Regions from separate parts of the Amphritea sp. GJ51-11 genome, predicted to be linked through region 2. Evidence: predicted binding sites of a transcription regulator. Region 2 holds the regulator's gene; each other region holds the start of a gene.
The links. The regulator LexA, encoded in region 2, represses DNA repair genes until DNA is damaged. The targets are predictions, from matches to a motif close to TACTGTNTANNTANACAGTA.

Region 1 (3,165 bases), 170 kb from region 2:
TACAGACGGCAAAAAATTCAGCCGGGCTTGTTAAAGCATAATCATCTAAGGGAAGTGGACGGTGCTTTTTATAATCATGCTGTAAACGATCCCAAGCCGCGGTAAAAATATCATGCCACTCACCTGCACTCATATCAGGATGCATCGGTGGTGCGCCATTAGCACCATCACGTAGCATGTCTAGCTTGTGAGCTAATTCATGTATGACGACATTACTCGCTTTACTCTGTCGAGTATGCACACCGCTTTCACACACTGATTGCCAAGATAAAATAACGGGCCCTCTAAGCCATGCTTCGCCGCTCAACCCAGGGCTTTGAGCATGCACGACCCCATCATCAGTGCGATAAGGACGATTGGGGACAAAGTCTCCCTCATATAAAATAAGGGTATGCCAGTGATCGTACCAATCCAAACCTAAATGCAGAATCGGAACGCAGGCCATCGTAGCAATTTTTAAACACATCTCACGGTTAAATTGGAATTCTGCACCTGATTCAAACTGCTTTCGAACCAGAAAACGAAAGCTCATCTTTCGCAAGACCTCTCGCTCTGCACCTCGATAGCGCGCCATCACAGGCCAATCCGCAATAGCCGATTCCCACTCTTGCTCAGTAAAGCCCATTTTTATAACGCGCCGGTTTTCCAACCAGTTGTAAAATCGTTTAAACATGACGGACTCGTTTCTTATCTATATTGTCTGGGACAGGCACTGCAATATTAATGAGCTTTCTATAACAAACCGTCTACGATTAACATGATCGACGACGTGACACCCTGACGGTATCAACGCCATCTTATTAATAGTCGCTTAACTGACTAATGCTCTCTTCGCTTTTGCAGTTAACTGAATAGCCCGATCGCACGCATGTGCTAGCTCAATGCCCTTTTTTATAAAATGACGCGAGAAATAGTCTTTATGTTCATCATGTTCATGAAAGTGATGAGGCGTAAGCACCGCCGTTAAAACCGGCACCTCTGTTTCTAATTGAACTTGCATTAAGCCACTACAGACAGCTTGCGCCACAAAGTCATGACGATAAATACCGCCATCGACCACCAAGCCACTGCATGCAATCGCTGCATACTGACCACTTTTTGCCAGCAGTTTCGCTTGTAGTGGGATTTCAAAGGCACCGGGTACCGCAATCACCTCAATCAGTGATGTATCATAACCGCGCGAGGTTAACTCTTGTTTAAATCCATTCAAACAATTAAGAACGATCTCTTCATGCCAAGTCGCATGTAGAAAAGCAATTCGTTGTGTTGCAGGAATGAAATTCGTTGAGCTCTGATTCATTATAAAAACCCATAAATAAAAGGTGAATCAGGGCGAACGGACAGGAAAATACGGCATATAGCACGACAACTAAGCCACTAATAATAAGCGGCTCAGTTAGATATTTTATCTGACACGTTCCCTATCATCCGGACTATAACCGTCGGCTCTGGAGTCACACCAGATCTGCTGACCCTAAAAGAACAATCTTAAAGGCGCTCGCGGGCTTAGAAATAATTCTTTACCGCCGGTGGGGAGTTTCACCCCGCCCCGAGAACGAAATCGAAATAATTCGACGGCAGCGAATATACGTGTTTTTACTGCATATTGTCAAAGCCGCGAATAAGAGAACGGACAGTCATAACAAACAGAACAAACAGGGACAGGCACGGCATCTTAATACCGAAGATTCGCAGAATTAGCTTCCTATCCAAAAAAATAGATCGATAAATACACAATAGTTATCTGTGAAAATTATTTAAGTAAACAGATTTGCCAAAATGGGAGAAATCGTTAAACTGAGCGCCACTTTATCTATGCGGAACTGATTGTCATGCCAATGCTTATTGCCGTCACCTTTTTGTGGGCGTTTTCCTTCAGCTTGATCGGGGTGTATCTAGCGGGGCAAGTCGATGCGTGGTTTTCTGTATTAATGCGCGTCGCACTCGCTACCATCATTTTCTTGCCCTTTTTAAAACTGCGTCAAATCCAGCCAAAAGTTGCTCTACAACTTATGGTCTGTGGCGCGTTCCAGCTCGGCATCATGTACGGTTTTTATTACCAATCGTTTCTGTACCTTTCCGTACCCGAAGTTTTGTTGTTCACCGTCATGACCCCCATCTACATCACCCTACTAAATGACCTACTGGATCGCCGACTCAATATTGGCTTTATCATCAGTGCATTACTCGCGGTTATCGGTGCAGTTGCTATTCGCTACCAAGGTATCGACGAAGGCTTTTTAAAGGGACTCTTTATCGTTCAAGGCGCAAATTTATGTTTCGCCGCCGGCCAAGTAGGTTATAAACGCATTATTGCCAAAGAGCGTCCCGACCTACCACAGCGCACAGTATTTGGTTGGTTCTTTATGGGAGCATTGGCCGTGGTTATCCCTTGTTACCTATTACTCGGTAATCCAGAGAAACTGCCAACGACCACACTGCAATGGTCTATTTTGACATATCTTGGTGTCGTTGCATCTGGGCTGGGATATTTTGCTTGGAATAAGGGCGCCACACAGGTTAACGTCGGCACACTGGCGGTCGCTAATAACTTATTGATCCCAGCAGGCATCTTGGTCAACGTGATCTTTTGGAACCGTGATGCAGATATTATCCGTCTTGCAATCGGCGGTGGGATTATCTTACTCGCCCTAATTGTGAATGATAAATTCAACCAACGAATTCAACGAGCCAAAGCAACTTAAACCACTTACTCTAGCCTACAACCCTCTCATAACATTGAGTGCCTGTCCTTGGTCCAGCAAAACAGCAAAAGGACAGGCACTCCTTAATTGACAACCCAGACATCCAATTCTAAGCTCAAAATCAGCATTGATTCACACATCGTTAAAAGGACTTTACCGATGACTCGACCTCGACAGGAACTCGTATCTCTTCAAGACACACCCTATTATCATGTCGTCTCCCGCTGCGTGCGCCGTTCATATCTATGCGGTGTTGATCCTATTTCCGGTAAAGATTATCAACACCGGCGTCAATGGATCGAAGATCGCATACGGATTCTATCCTCGCTTTTTGCAATCGATGTTTGTGCTTATGCGGTGATGTCTAACCACCATCACCTAGTCGTGAAAATATGCCCTGATCAAGCCGAGTCATGGACGGATACTGATGTTGCAAGCCTTTGAACTAGTGTATTCAAAG
Region 2 (3,165 bases):
AGCGAATTTAAGGCACTGGTCGAACGTATGCGTAATGGTATGCAGGAGTGGTAAAAGAGGAGAGAAGCATCGGTGGTTGAAGGGTTTCTGAGGCCGAGGCTTCTAAGCGTAGTGCTTCACACCGGTGGTTTCGTTCACGTATTTGAGCCGAGTTGAGAAAAATATGTCTAATATGTTTTTGGAAATAATTGAGTTGGATGATGGTCAGATTGCGCTGCGTCGTGCTGATTCCAATGATGAGCCTATTATGCGGATCAGCTTCTCGGACGATGTCAGAGAGCAGCTTGATGAAGAGTGCATTGATGTCGCTAAGGTGATGCTAACAGCGGGTATCCATATGATTTCTGATATGAGCGTCAAGGCATCGGCGAATGGGGATGACGCAGGACTTGGGTTGGAGAATGATCCCGACGCTGAGTTTGACGTGGATTCGCCGGATCAGCCAAGGATTATCCATTAAAAAAACAGCGCCGAGGCGCTGTTTTTTTTGCTGTATATTTGGCTTAAGCGAGTCGGCGATCACGGATCACGATACCATGGCTTTTACCGTTAACCGCCGCAGCTTCGAGGCCGCTGAGTTCTTCATTGCTGAGTACGCCGGGCCAGCTGATAACCGCATGGCAAGTGCCAGCTTTGAGAGCTTGGCAGGCCAATTGATAGGTTGAGTGGCCTTGATCAGGTTGCAGCAGCATCACCTTCTTGAGGTCGATGCCGGCAGCTTCAAGTAAGCTCTTCGGTAGAGATGCCGGCGGTGCTATCCAAGCAAACCAACGATCATCTTTACTGAGTTGTGCTAAGAGTGGCAGTAGCATGGTCATTTGCCCAAAATCACTGCCTTGCAAAACAATTTCCGTTACCTTGCCGGCCAGTTCCGGGTGGTTTGATGGTACGGCGACCGGACGAATAAAACCGGGCAGTACGGAATCTGAGCTGTTGAGACTGCTAACTGCGTGCAACATGATTACTGTCCTCTTCTGATAACCCCAACACCGAGACCTTCAATGGAAAGTTCCTGCTTCTGCAGATCGACCACAATGGGTTCGAACTCTTCATTCTCAGCGATTAGGTAGACAAGATTACCTTTTCGTTTAAAGCGTTTGACGGTGACATCATTATCTATTCGGGCAACCACAATTTCGCCGTCTTTAGCCGCCTGACACTGGTGCACTGCCAGTAAGTCGCCATCCATAATGCCGACGTTCTTCATGCTGGTGCCACGCACCCGAAGTAGGTAGTCGGCTGGCGGGTGGAAAAAGTCTGAGGCGATAGTAATGCGCTCTTCGACGTTTTCCTGTGCCAGAATCGGCTCACCCGCCGCGACTTGACCGACAACCGGCAAACCAGGGTCTTCGTCATCAAATCCAGGGATTCGAATGCCGCGGGAGGTGCCGGGGATCATCTCAATGGCTCCTTTACGGGCCAATGCTTTGAGGTGCTCTTCGGCGGCGTTAGCTGATTTAAACCCCAGCGCTTTAGCGATATCTGCCCGAGTAGGCGGATAGCCGGTGGTGCTGATGCAGTGTTTAATGCATTCAAGTACATCTGTTTGGCGTTGTGTCAGTTTCATGATGAACTCTGTGTTTTTATCCAGTAGCTGTAACTATATACAGTATTCTGGCTTTGTAAACATTTTTCTGTCTATTTATCCAGTATTATTGCTAGAATGTCCGTCGTTACGGTGTATTAGGGCAGTCAGGTGCTTTCAGAAGAGATAAAAAAAGAGATACAGGGGGCGTATAGACGCTTTCTTGAGAGCCGTCAGCTTAAGCCGCGTATGGGGCAAAAGCAGATGATTGCAGAGGTTGCGAAAGTGCTTGGCGCCATTATGGAGGATGACAAATCCCACCGCTTGGGTGAAAAGCATGTGAGCGTCATTGAGGCGGGCACCGGTACCGGTAAAACCATTGGCTATTTATTGGCGGTTCTGCCGATCGCTAAAGCAAAGGGTAAAAAGGTAGTGCTTTCCACCGCGACGGTGGCTTTGCAAGAACAGCTGCTTAATAAGGATCTTCCTGAGGTGGCGGAACATGCGGGATTGTCTGTCACCTATGGCTTGGCCAAGGGGCGCGGCCGCTATTTCTGTATCAGTAAGGCGGAGCAGCATCTCGATGCCCACGGGGCATCCGGTCAGCAGGCGCTGTATGAAGATGAGCAAGCGCTACGTATCGATGGTGAAACCGCCGAGTTCTATAAGAGCCTATTAAATGAGTTTGCCTCAGGTCGCTGGGATGGTGATCGCGATAACCTGAGTCAGGATATCAGTGAACAGGATTGGTATCCGCTCACCAGTGATCATCTGCAGTGTACCAATCGTCGTTGCAGTAATTTTTCCGCCTGTAGCTTTTTCAAAGCCCGTAAAGACCTTGATCAGGTCGAGTGTGTGATCGCCAACCATGATATCGTGCTGGCCGATTTAGCGTTAGGCGGTGGTGCTATCCTGCCGGATCCGTCTGAGACCATTTATATCTTCGATGAAGGTCACCATTTATCTGATAAGGCCAGCGGTCACTTCTCCTTTAACTTGCGGCTTAAGTCCACCGAACGTTGGTTATCCGGCACGATTAAACAGCTGGATAAAATGCTCGATCAAAGCGGGAATCCGCAATTAATGCGTGATTACATTGAGCACCAGCGTAAGCCGATGGAAGATTTGCAGGTGGTGTTGAATAACTGGGCCGAACTGATCCGGCCGATCTTATTGAGTGATGCCTTTACCCGACCTAAAGAACGCTACCGTTACCCGAGTGGCGTGGTGCCTGATGAGGTTAAGCAGTTTGGTTTACAGGTAGAGCACCTAGCGGCTCGGATGGGCACTAAGATGGAGATGATCCTAGATCTCCTGAAAGAGTCGTTGGATGGCGATGGCAGTATTGACCGTCAGGCCGCCGAAATGTGGTATCCCCGGGTTGGCATGATGGTGTCGAGAATGCAAAACATCACTGGCCTAGGGCGTTCGATGGGGCATGTGGACGCTGAGAATAGTACGCCAACGGCACGTTGGATCAGCTTGGTGGAAACCGCCCAAGGGTATGACTTTGAATGCAGTACTGCCCCCGTGTCGGCGGCGCAGATGTTACATATGAATCTGTGGCAGCACTGTTATGCAGCGGTGGTGACTTCGGCGACATTAACGGCGTTGGGGCGTTTTGATCGGGTTTTAGCTGA
Region 3 (3,165 bases), 2.2 Mb from region 2:
TTGGTGTCCGAAAGGCACCATCATATTAGATTAGCCTCTGACACAGAAGAGGCGACCCCAGTTCATGGAGTGGTTATGAAAAAAATAGTGTTGCTATTAACTCTGCTTTGCTCATTTTTGATGGTGCCAACAGCCAATGCAGATGTGCTGCCTGAGTTTGATGACAACGAGCCGGTTGTCACCATTCGTCACGGACAAAAAGCCACCTATTATGAATATCGCATCAACGGTAAGCTCAAAGAGATCAAAGTTAAGCCAGTGATCGGCAAAACCTATTACCTGGTCCCTCAGGATGATGGTGAGTTTCAACGCTTTGAAGACTCAACTCTGATGTTACCGAAATGGATTATATTCAGCTGGTAATTCTTTATAAGCAGTAACTAACGAAGCGTAATTATGGCTGTATACACCAATATTAGCCGGACTGACCTGGAAAACCTGTTACAGGATTTCCAGCGGGGTCAGCTGGTAGACTTTCAAGGCATAGACGGTGGTATTGAGAACACCAACTATTTTGTCACACTCCTGAATGATAGCGGCATAGAAGAGGAGTATGTACTCACTCTCTTTGAAGAGCTTAGCCAAGAAGAGATGCCCTATTTTGTCGAGCTGACCACCTGGTTGGCAGATCGAGGATGCCCGGTACCTTTTCCCTATAAAGACACCAATGGGATCGCCTTAAAAACACTACATAACCGGCCCGCGCTGCTGCAACCTCGGCTGCCTGGTCAACATGTAGAATCCCTGACGCCCGCCCATTGTCGCCAAATTGGCACCGCTCTCGGCGAGTTTCATCAAGCCGGCCGCGATTTCTACCTGCAACGGCAAGCCCATCGTGGGGTCTTCTGGTGGCGTCGAGAGTCGCAACATATCGCTAACAAACTCGCAGATGATGAGGCGACTTTATTACGTCATGAAGTCAGTCTGTTTGATCAGTTACGAGAGCAACCTTGGCAACTGCCACAGGGGGTGATTCACGGGGACTTATTCTTCGATAACGCACTATTTCAGGGTGATCAGCTCAGCGCTATTCTGGACATCTATAACGCTTGCAGCGGCTACCTGTTATTTGATCTGGCGATTGTTGCTAATGACTGGTGCGTCAATGTCGACGGCTCTATTGACGCTGAACGCGAAAACGCACTATTAAACGCCTATGCCGCCGTGCGCCCATTTGAAGACAATGAATACTTAGCCTGGCCACAACTAGTGCGCACCGCTGCTATGCGTTTCTGGCTCTCACGACTGATTCCGGCATTAGATCCAAACTCAACGCAGAAGATTAAAGATCCCCAAGCGTTTAAACGGATACTGCAATACCGCATCGACCACCCTGCCAAACTACCTTAAGGAAGACCTGACGTATGCAAAGAGAAATCAGCAGTTACCAGACCGAGTAAACATGGTTTCTCTTTCCTACGCCTCAGCCGCTTGCGGCTTTTAATAGCCACTGGCCGTTCTGGTCGCTATAATCCCACTGAATATTTATACAGCTATCTGAAGAAATCCTATGGACGTATCTCACCTACTTGATTCACTCAATGAAGCCCAGCGGGAAGCCGTCTCTGCGCCAGTCTGCAATATGCTCGTGTTGGCCGGTGCCGGTTCCGGCAAAACCCGGGTGCTGGTGCACAGAATCGCCTGGTTGGTGCAGACCGAGGGGCTTTCGCCTTATTCCATTATGGCGGTTACCTTCACCAATAAGGCAGCGAAAGAGATGCGCGGTCGGATTCAGGAGCTGATGGGGCTGAACCCCAGCGGTATGTGGGTCGGTACCTTCCATGGCTTGGCTCACCGGATACTTCGCGCCCACTGGCATGATGCGGGGCTGATGCAGAATTTCCAGATTATGGATTCTGATGACCAGTTACGTCTGATTAAACGGTTGGCCAAAGAGATGAATCTGGACGACAGCCGTTGGCCTGCCCGTCAATTTCAGTGGTACATCAACGCCCAGAAAGATGAAGGCCTGCGAGCTCGGCATATTGATGCCGGTGGAGACCCTCACGCACAGGTCATGGTGAACGTTTATGCGGCCTATGAAGACGCCTGTGATCGCGGCGGCATGGTCGATTTTGGTGAGCTATTACTACGCTCCCTCGAACTATTGCGCGATCATAACCCCTCATTGCTAGAACACTACCAAGACCGTTTTCGCTATATTCTGGTGGACGAGTTTCAAGATACCAACTCGATTCAATATGCTTGGCTAAAACTACTCTGCCAACCCCTCGACCCTCGTAAACCCAAGCCTGAAAAACTGATGGCCGTGGGCGATGATGACCAGTCCATTTATGGCTGGCGCGGCGCAAAGATTGAAAATATCCAACGCTTTAATCAGGATTTCAAAGATACGATGGTGGTTAAACTGGAGCAGAACTACCGCTCCACCAACACCATTTTGCAAGCCGCCAACGATGTTATCCGTAATAACCAAGGCCGCTTAGGCAAAGAGCTACACACCGATCAACCCGATGGTGAGCAGATCTCTCTTTATGCCGCCTTTAATGAACAAGATGAAGCTCGGTTTATCGTTGATCAGATCGACAACTGGGTTAAAAAAGGCAACTTGCGCAGCGAAAGCGCCATTCTGTATCGCTCAAACGCACAGTCACGGGTACTTGAGGAATCACTTATTCGAGCGGGCATGCCCTACCGCATCTATGGCGGCCAACGATTCTATGACCGGTTAGAGATCAAAAACGCGCTGGCCTATCTACGCTTAGTCAGCAATCGCGAAGATGATACGGCGATGGAACGGGTGATTAACGTCCCGACTCGCGGTATTGGCGGTAAAACGATCGAAGAGATTCGTCTACACGCCCGCACCGAAGGTATCTCCATGTGGCGCGCCGCCAATGAAGTGATCGAGCTAAATAAACTGACGGCACGGGCCGCCAATGCGCTGCAAGCCTTTATCGATCTGGTCAACCAGATTGCACAAGACACCGAAGGCACCGATCTGCATGAACAGACCGAGCACGCCATTCAAAAGTCAGGATTGATCGACCATCACCTCAAAGAGAAAGGTGAAAAGGCACAGGCACGCATCGAAAACCTTGAGGAATTGATCAGTGCGGCACGGCAATACCTATCCACTTGGCAACCGGATAAAGAGGGTAATGAAAACAGTACCCCACTGACCGCCTTCCTTGATGACGCAGC
Region 4 (3,165 bases), 420 kb from region 2:
AGTTGGATGAACACCAGCAGGTTGGCGAAGAAGTGCGTCTGCGTCATCGTTATATCGATCTGCGTCGTCCAGAAATGCAAGAAAAAATGCGTTTCCGTTCGAAAGTGACCATGGCGATTCGTAACTATCTAGATGAGCATGGCTTCCTGGATATCGAAACCCCAATCTTAAACCGTGCGACCCCTGAAGGTGCTCGTGATTATCTGGTACCAAGCCGGGTTCATGAAGGACATTTCTTTGCGTTGCCACAATCCCCTCAGCTATTCAAACAGTTGCTGATGGTGGCTGGCTTCGATCGTTATTATCAAGTTGCTAAATGCTTCCGTGATGAAGACTTGCGGGCGGATCGTCAGCCTGAGTTTACTCAGATCGATATTGAAGCGTCATTTCTTGATGAGCAGGAGATCATGTCAATTGCTGAGACAATGATCCGTAAGTTGTTCCTTGAGTTGAAAGGGGTTGATCTGGGTGATTTCCCACGGATGCCTTATTCTGAGGCTATGCAGCGTTATGGTTCTGATAAGCCTGACCTACGTTACCCGATGGAACTGGTCGATGTTGCTGACCTGATGGCTGAGATCGAATTTAAAGTATTTGCTGGGCCAGCGAAAGATCCTAAGGGTCGTGTTGCTGCATTGAAAGTGCCTGGCGGCGCTAAATTGACCCGTAAGATTATCGATGAATACACCAAGTTTGTTAGCATCTATGGTGCTAAAGGTTTGGCGTGGATTAAAGTCAACGAGCTCGAAAAAGGCGTTGAAGGTCTGCAGTCGCCAATCGTTAAGTTCTTGGGGGCTGATGTGGCGATGGCCATCATGGAGCGTCTGGGGGCGGAAAATGGCGACATCGTTTTCTTTGGTGCAGATAAAGAAAAAATCGTATCTGAAGCGTTGGGCGCATTGCGTATCAAGGCCGGTGAAGATCTGAATATGGCGCAGTGTGAGTGGGCGCCTATGTGGGTTGTCGACTTCCCAATGTTTGAAGAAACCGATAACGGTGGTCTGACGGCACTACATCATCCGTTCACTGCACCTAGCTGCAGCCCGGAAGAGCTTAAAGCGGATCCGCTGTCAGCCTTGTCCCGTGCGTATGATATGGTCTTGAATGGTTGCGAGCTAGGTGGTGGTTCAATCCGTATCCATGATCAGGCTATGCAGGCATCTGTATTAGATATTCTCGGTATTTCTGAAGAGGAAGCCGATGATAAATTTGGCTTCCTGTTGAATGCGCTGAAATATGGTGCGCCACCGCACGGTGGTTTGGCCTTCGGTTTGGATCGTCTGATTATGTTAATGACCGGTACCGACTCTATTCGTGAAGTGATCGCCTTCCCTAAAACCCAGAGCTCTGCTTGTATGATGACGCAGGCACCGGGTGAAGTGAGTGCGGCTCAGCTACGTGAATTGAATATCAAATTGCGTAAAACGCCTTAAGATAGTGGGCGTTTAATGATAAAGCCGTGCACTGCACGGCTTTTTTTATGTCCGTATCTAGGGTATTGTTATCTGTATAAATAACCAGTACTTTGAGTTGATAATGCAGTTATGTTGATTTTAGGGATAGATCCGGGCTCACGGATTACCGGATACGGTATTATCAATACAGTGGGGGCGAAGAATGAATATGTTGCCAGTGGCTGTATTCGTCTTAAGGGTGATGAGTTAGCTGTGCGGTTGACGCAGATATATGCGGGTGTGACCCAGCTGATTGAGCAGTTTTGTCCGCAAGAGATGGCGATAGAGCAGGTCTTTATGGCCCGAAACCCTGATTCTGCGTTGAAGCTAGGCCAGGCCCGTGGCGTGGCTATTGTGGCGGGTGCAAACCAAGGTTTAGAGGTGGCTGAATATGCAGCCCGTAAAGTTAAGCAGGCGGTGGTCGGTAACGGCTCTGCAGATAAATCCCAAGTTCAGCATATGGTCAAATCTATTTTGAAACTGCCGGGGCTGCCGCAGGCAGACGCCGCCGATGCGTTGGCTATTGCTCTGTGTCATGCACATACCCGTAGTAGTTTGATTATGATGGCGGGTGCCAAAAGTAGCCGAGGTGGCCGTCTGCGATGAACGCAGTGTTACATTAGTTATGAGTAGCCTAAAAATTAAGCCCTGTCAGTGGGGCGAGTTGGAGAGAAAAGCGCCGTGATAGGACGATTGAAAGGTGAATTGTTAGAAAAGCACCCGCCGCAACTGGTTATTGATGTGAATGGGGTTGGCTATGAAGTCGATGCCTCAATGAATACTTTTTACCAACTACCGGAAGTAGGGCGACAGATAACCTTGTTTACCCATATGGTGGTTAGGGAAGATGCTCAGCTGTTGTACGGATTTTATGAGCGCACCGAGCGCTCGCTGTTCCGCACTTTGATTAAAGTAAATGGTGTGGGGCCTAAGCTCGCATTAACGATTCTGTCGGGTATCAGTGTGAATGAGTTTGTTTTGTCGGTGCAGCATCAGGATACAGCCGCTTTAGTGAGGTTACCCGGGGTTGGTAAAAAGACTGCTGAACGCCTTATTGTCGAGATGCAGGATAAGCTGAAGGATTTTGTCTTTAACGATGTCGATGAGTTCACCTTAACTGATGGTTTAGGCGGACCGGCACCTGCTGTACAAAGTGATAATAGGGCTGAGGCTGAAAGTGCTTTGGTTGCGTTGGGCTATAAGCCGGTGCAGGCGACTAAATCGATTGCTCAGGCTGAAAAGTTGATACCCGGCGCCTCCTGTGAAGAGCTTATTCGTGCGGCCTTGAAGAGTATGGTGCAGGGTTAGTAACGCAATGTTAGTGATAGGGTATTAATCATGATCGAAGCGGATCGCTTTGTTACTCCTGTGGTTACCGCGCCACAAGAGGAAGTTCAGGATCGGGCGATTCGTCCGAAAGCGTTGCAGGACTATGTTGGCCAGCCAGTGGTCAAAGAGCAGATGGAGATCTTTATCGGTGCTGCGCGCAAGCGTCAAGAAGCGCTCGATCATACGCTTATTTTTGGACCGCCGGGGCTGGGTAAAACCACCTTGGCGAACATTATCGCCAATGAAATGGAATGTAATATTAAATCCACCTCGGGGCCGGTGTTAGAAAAAGCCGGTGATCTTGCGGCGATGCTGACCAATCTTGAGCCGGGTGATGTGCTCTTTATTGATGAAATACACCGTTTAAGTGCTTCGGTTGAAG

Region 1: a site for LexA is predicted at 1,633-1,652, ahead of AC0L4K_RS07910 (carboxylate/amino acid/amine transporter). Genes of this name have one in related genera too.
Region 3: a site for LexA is predicted at 1,476-1,495, ahead of uvrD (DNA helicase II). Genes of this name have one in related genera too.
Region 4: a site for LexA is predicted at 1,504-1,523, ahead of ruvC (crossover junction endodeoxyribonuclease RuvC). Genes of this name have one in related genera too.

Annotation. Positions count from the first base shown of each region.
Region 1 covers NZ_CM147881.1:1,815,447-1,818,611, reverse strand. The annotation lists gene AC0L4K_RS07920 (M90 family metallopeptidase) at 1-673, opposite strand, end outside; gene AC0L4K_RS07915 (6,7-dimethyl-8-ribityllumazine synthase) at 812-1,300, opposite strand; FMN riboswitch at 1,413-1,561, opposite strand; gene AC0L4K_RS07910 (carboxylate/amino acid/amine transporter) at 1,833-2,705, shown strand; gene AC0L4K_RS07905 (transposase) at 2,865-3,149, shown strand.
Region 2 covers NZ_CM147881.1:1,980,826-1,983,990, forward strand. The annotation lists gene AC0L4K_RS08685 (DUF6586 family protein) at 1-54, shown strand, start outside; gene AC0L4K_RS08690 (hypothetical protein) at 164-460, shown strand; gene AC0L4K_RS08695 (cell division inhibitor SulA) at 504-959, opposite strand; gene lexA (transcriptional repressor LexA) at 962-1,567, opposite strand; gene dinG (ATP-dependent DNA helicase DinG) at 1,697-3,165, shown strand, end outside.
Region 3 covers NZ_CM147881.1:4,413,803-4,416,967, reverse strand. The annotation lists gene AC0L4K_RS19980 (DUF2782 domain-containing protein) at 76-363, shown strand; gene AC0L4K_RS19975 (homoserine kinase) at 397-1,350, shown strand; gene uvrD (DNA helicase II) at 1,511-3,165, shown strand, end outside.
Region 4 covers NZ_CM147881.1:2,405,290-2,408,454, reverse strand. The annotation lists gene aspS (aspartate--tRNA ligase) at 1-1,433, shown strand, start outside; gene ruvC (crossover junction endodeoxyribonuclease RuvC) at 1,545-2,060, shown strand; gene ruvA (Holliday junction branch migration protein RuvA) at 2,136-2,762, shown strand; gene ruvB (Holliday junction branch migration DNA helicase RuvB) at 2,793-3,165, shown strand, end outside.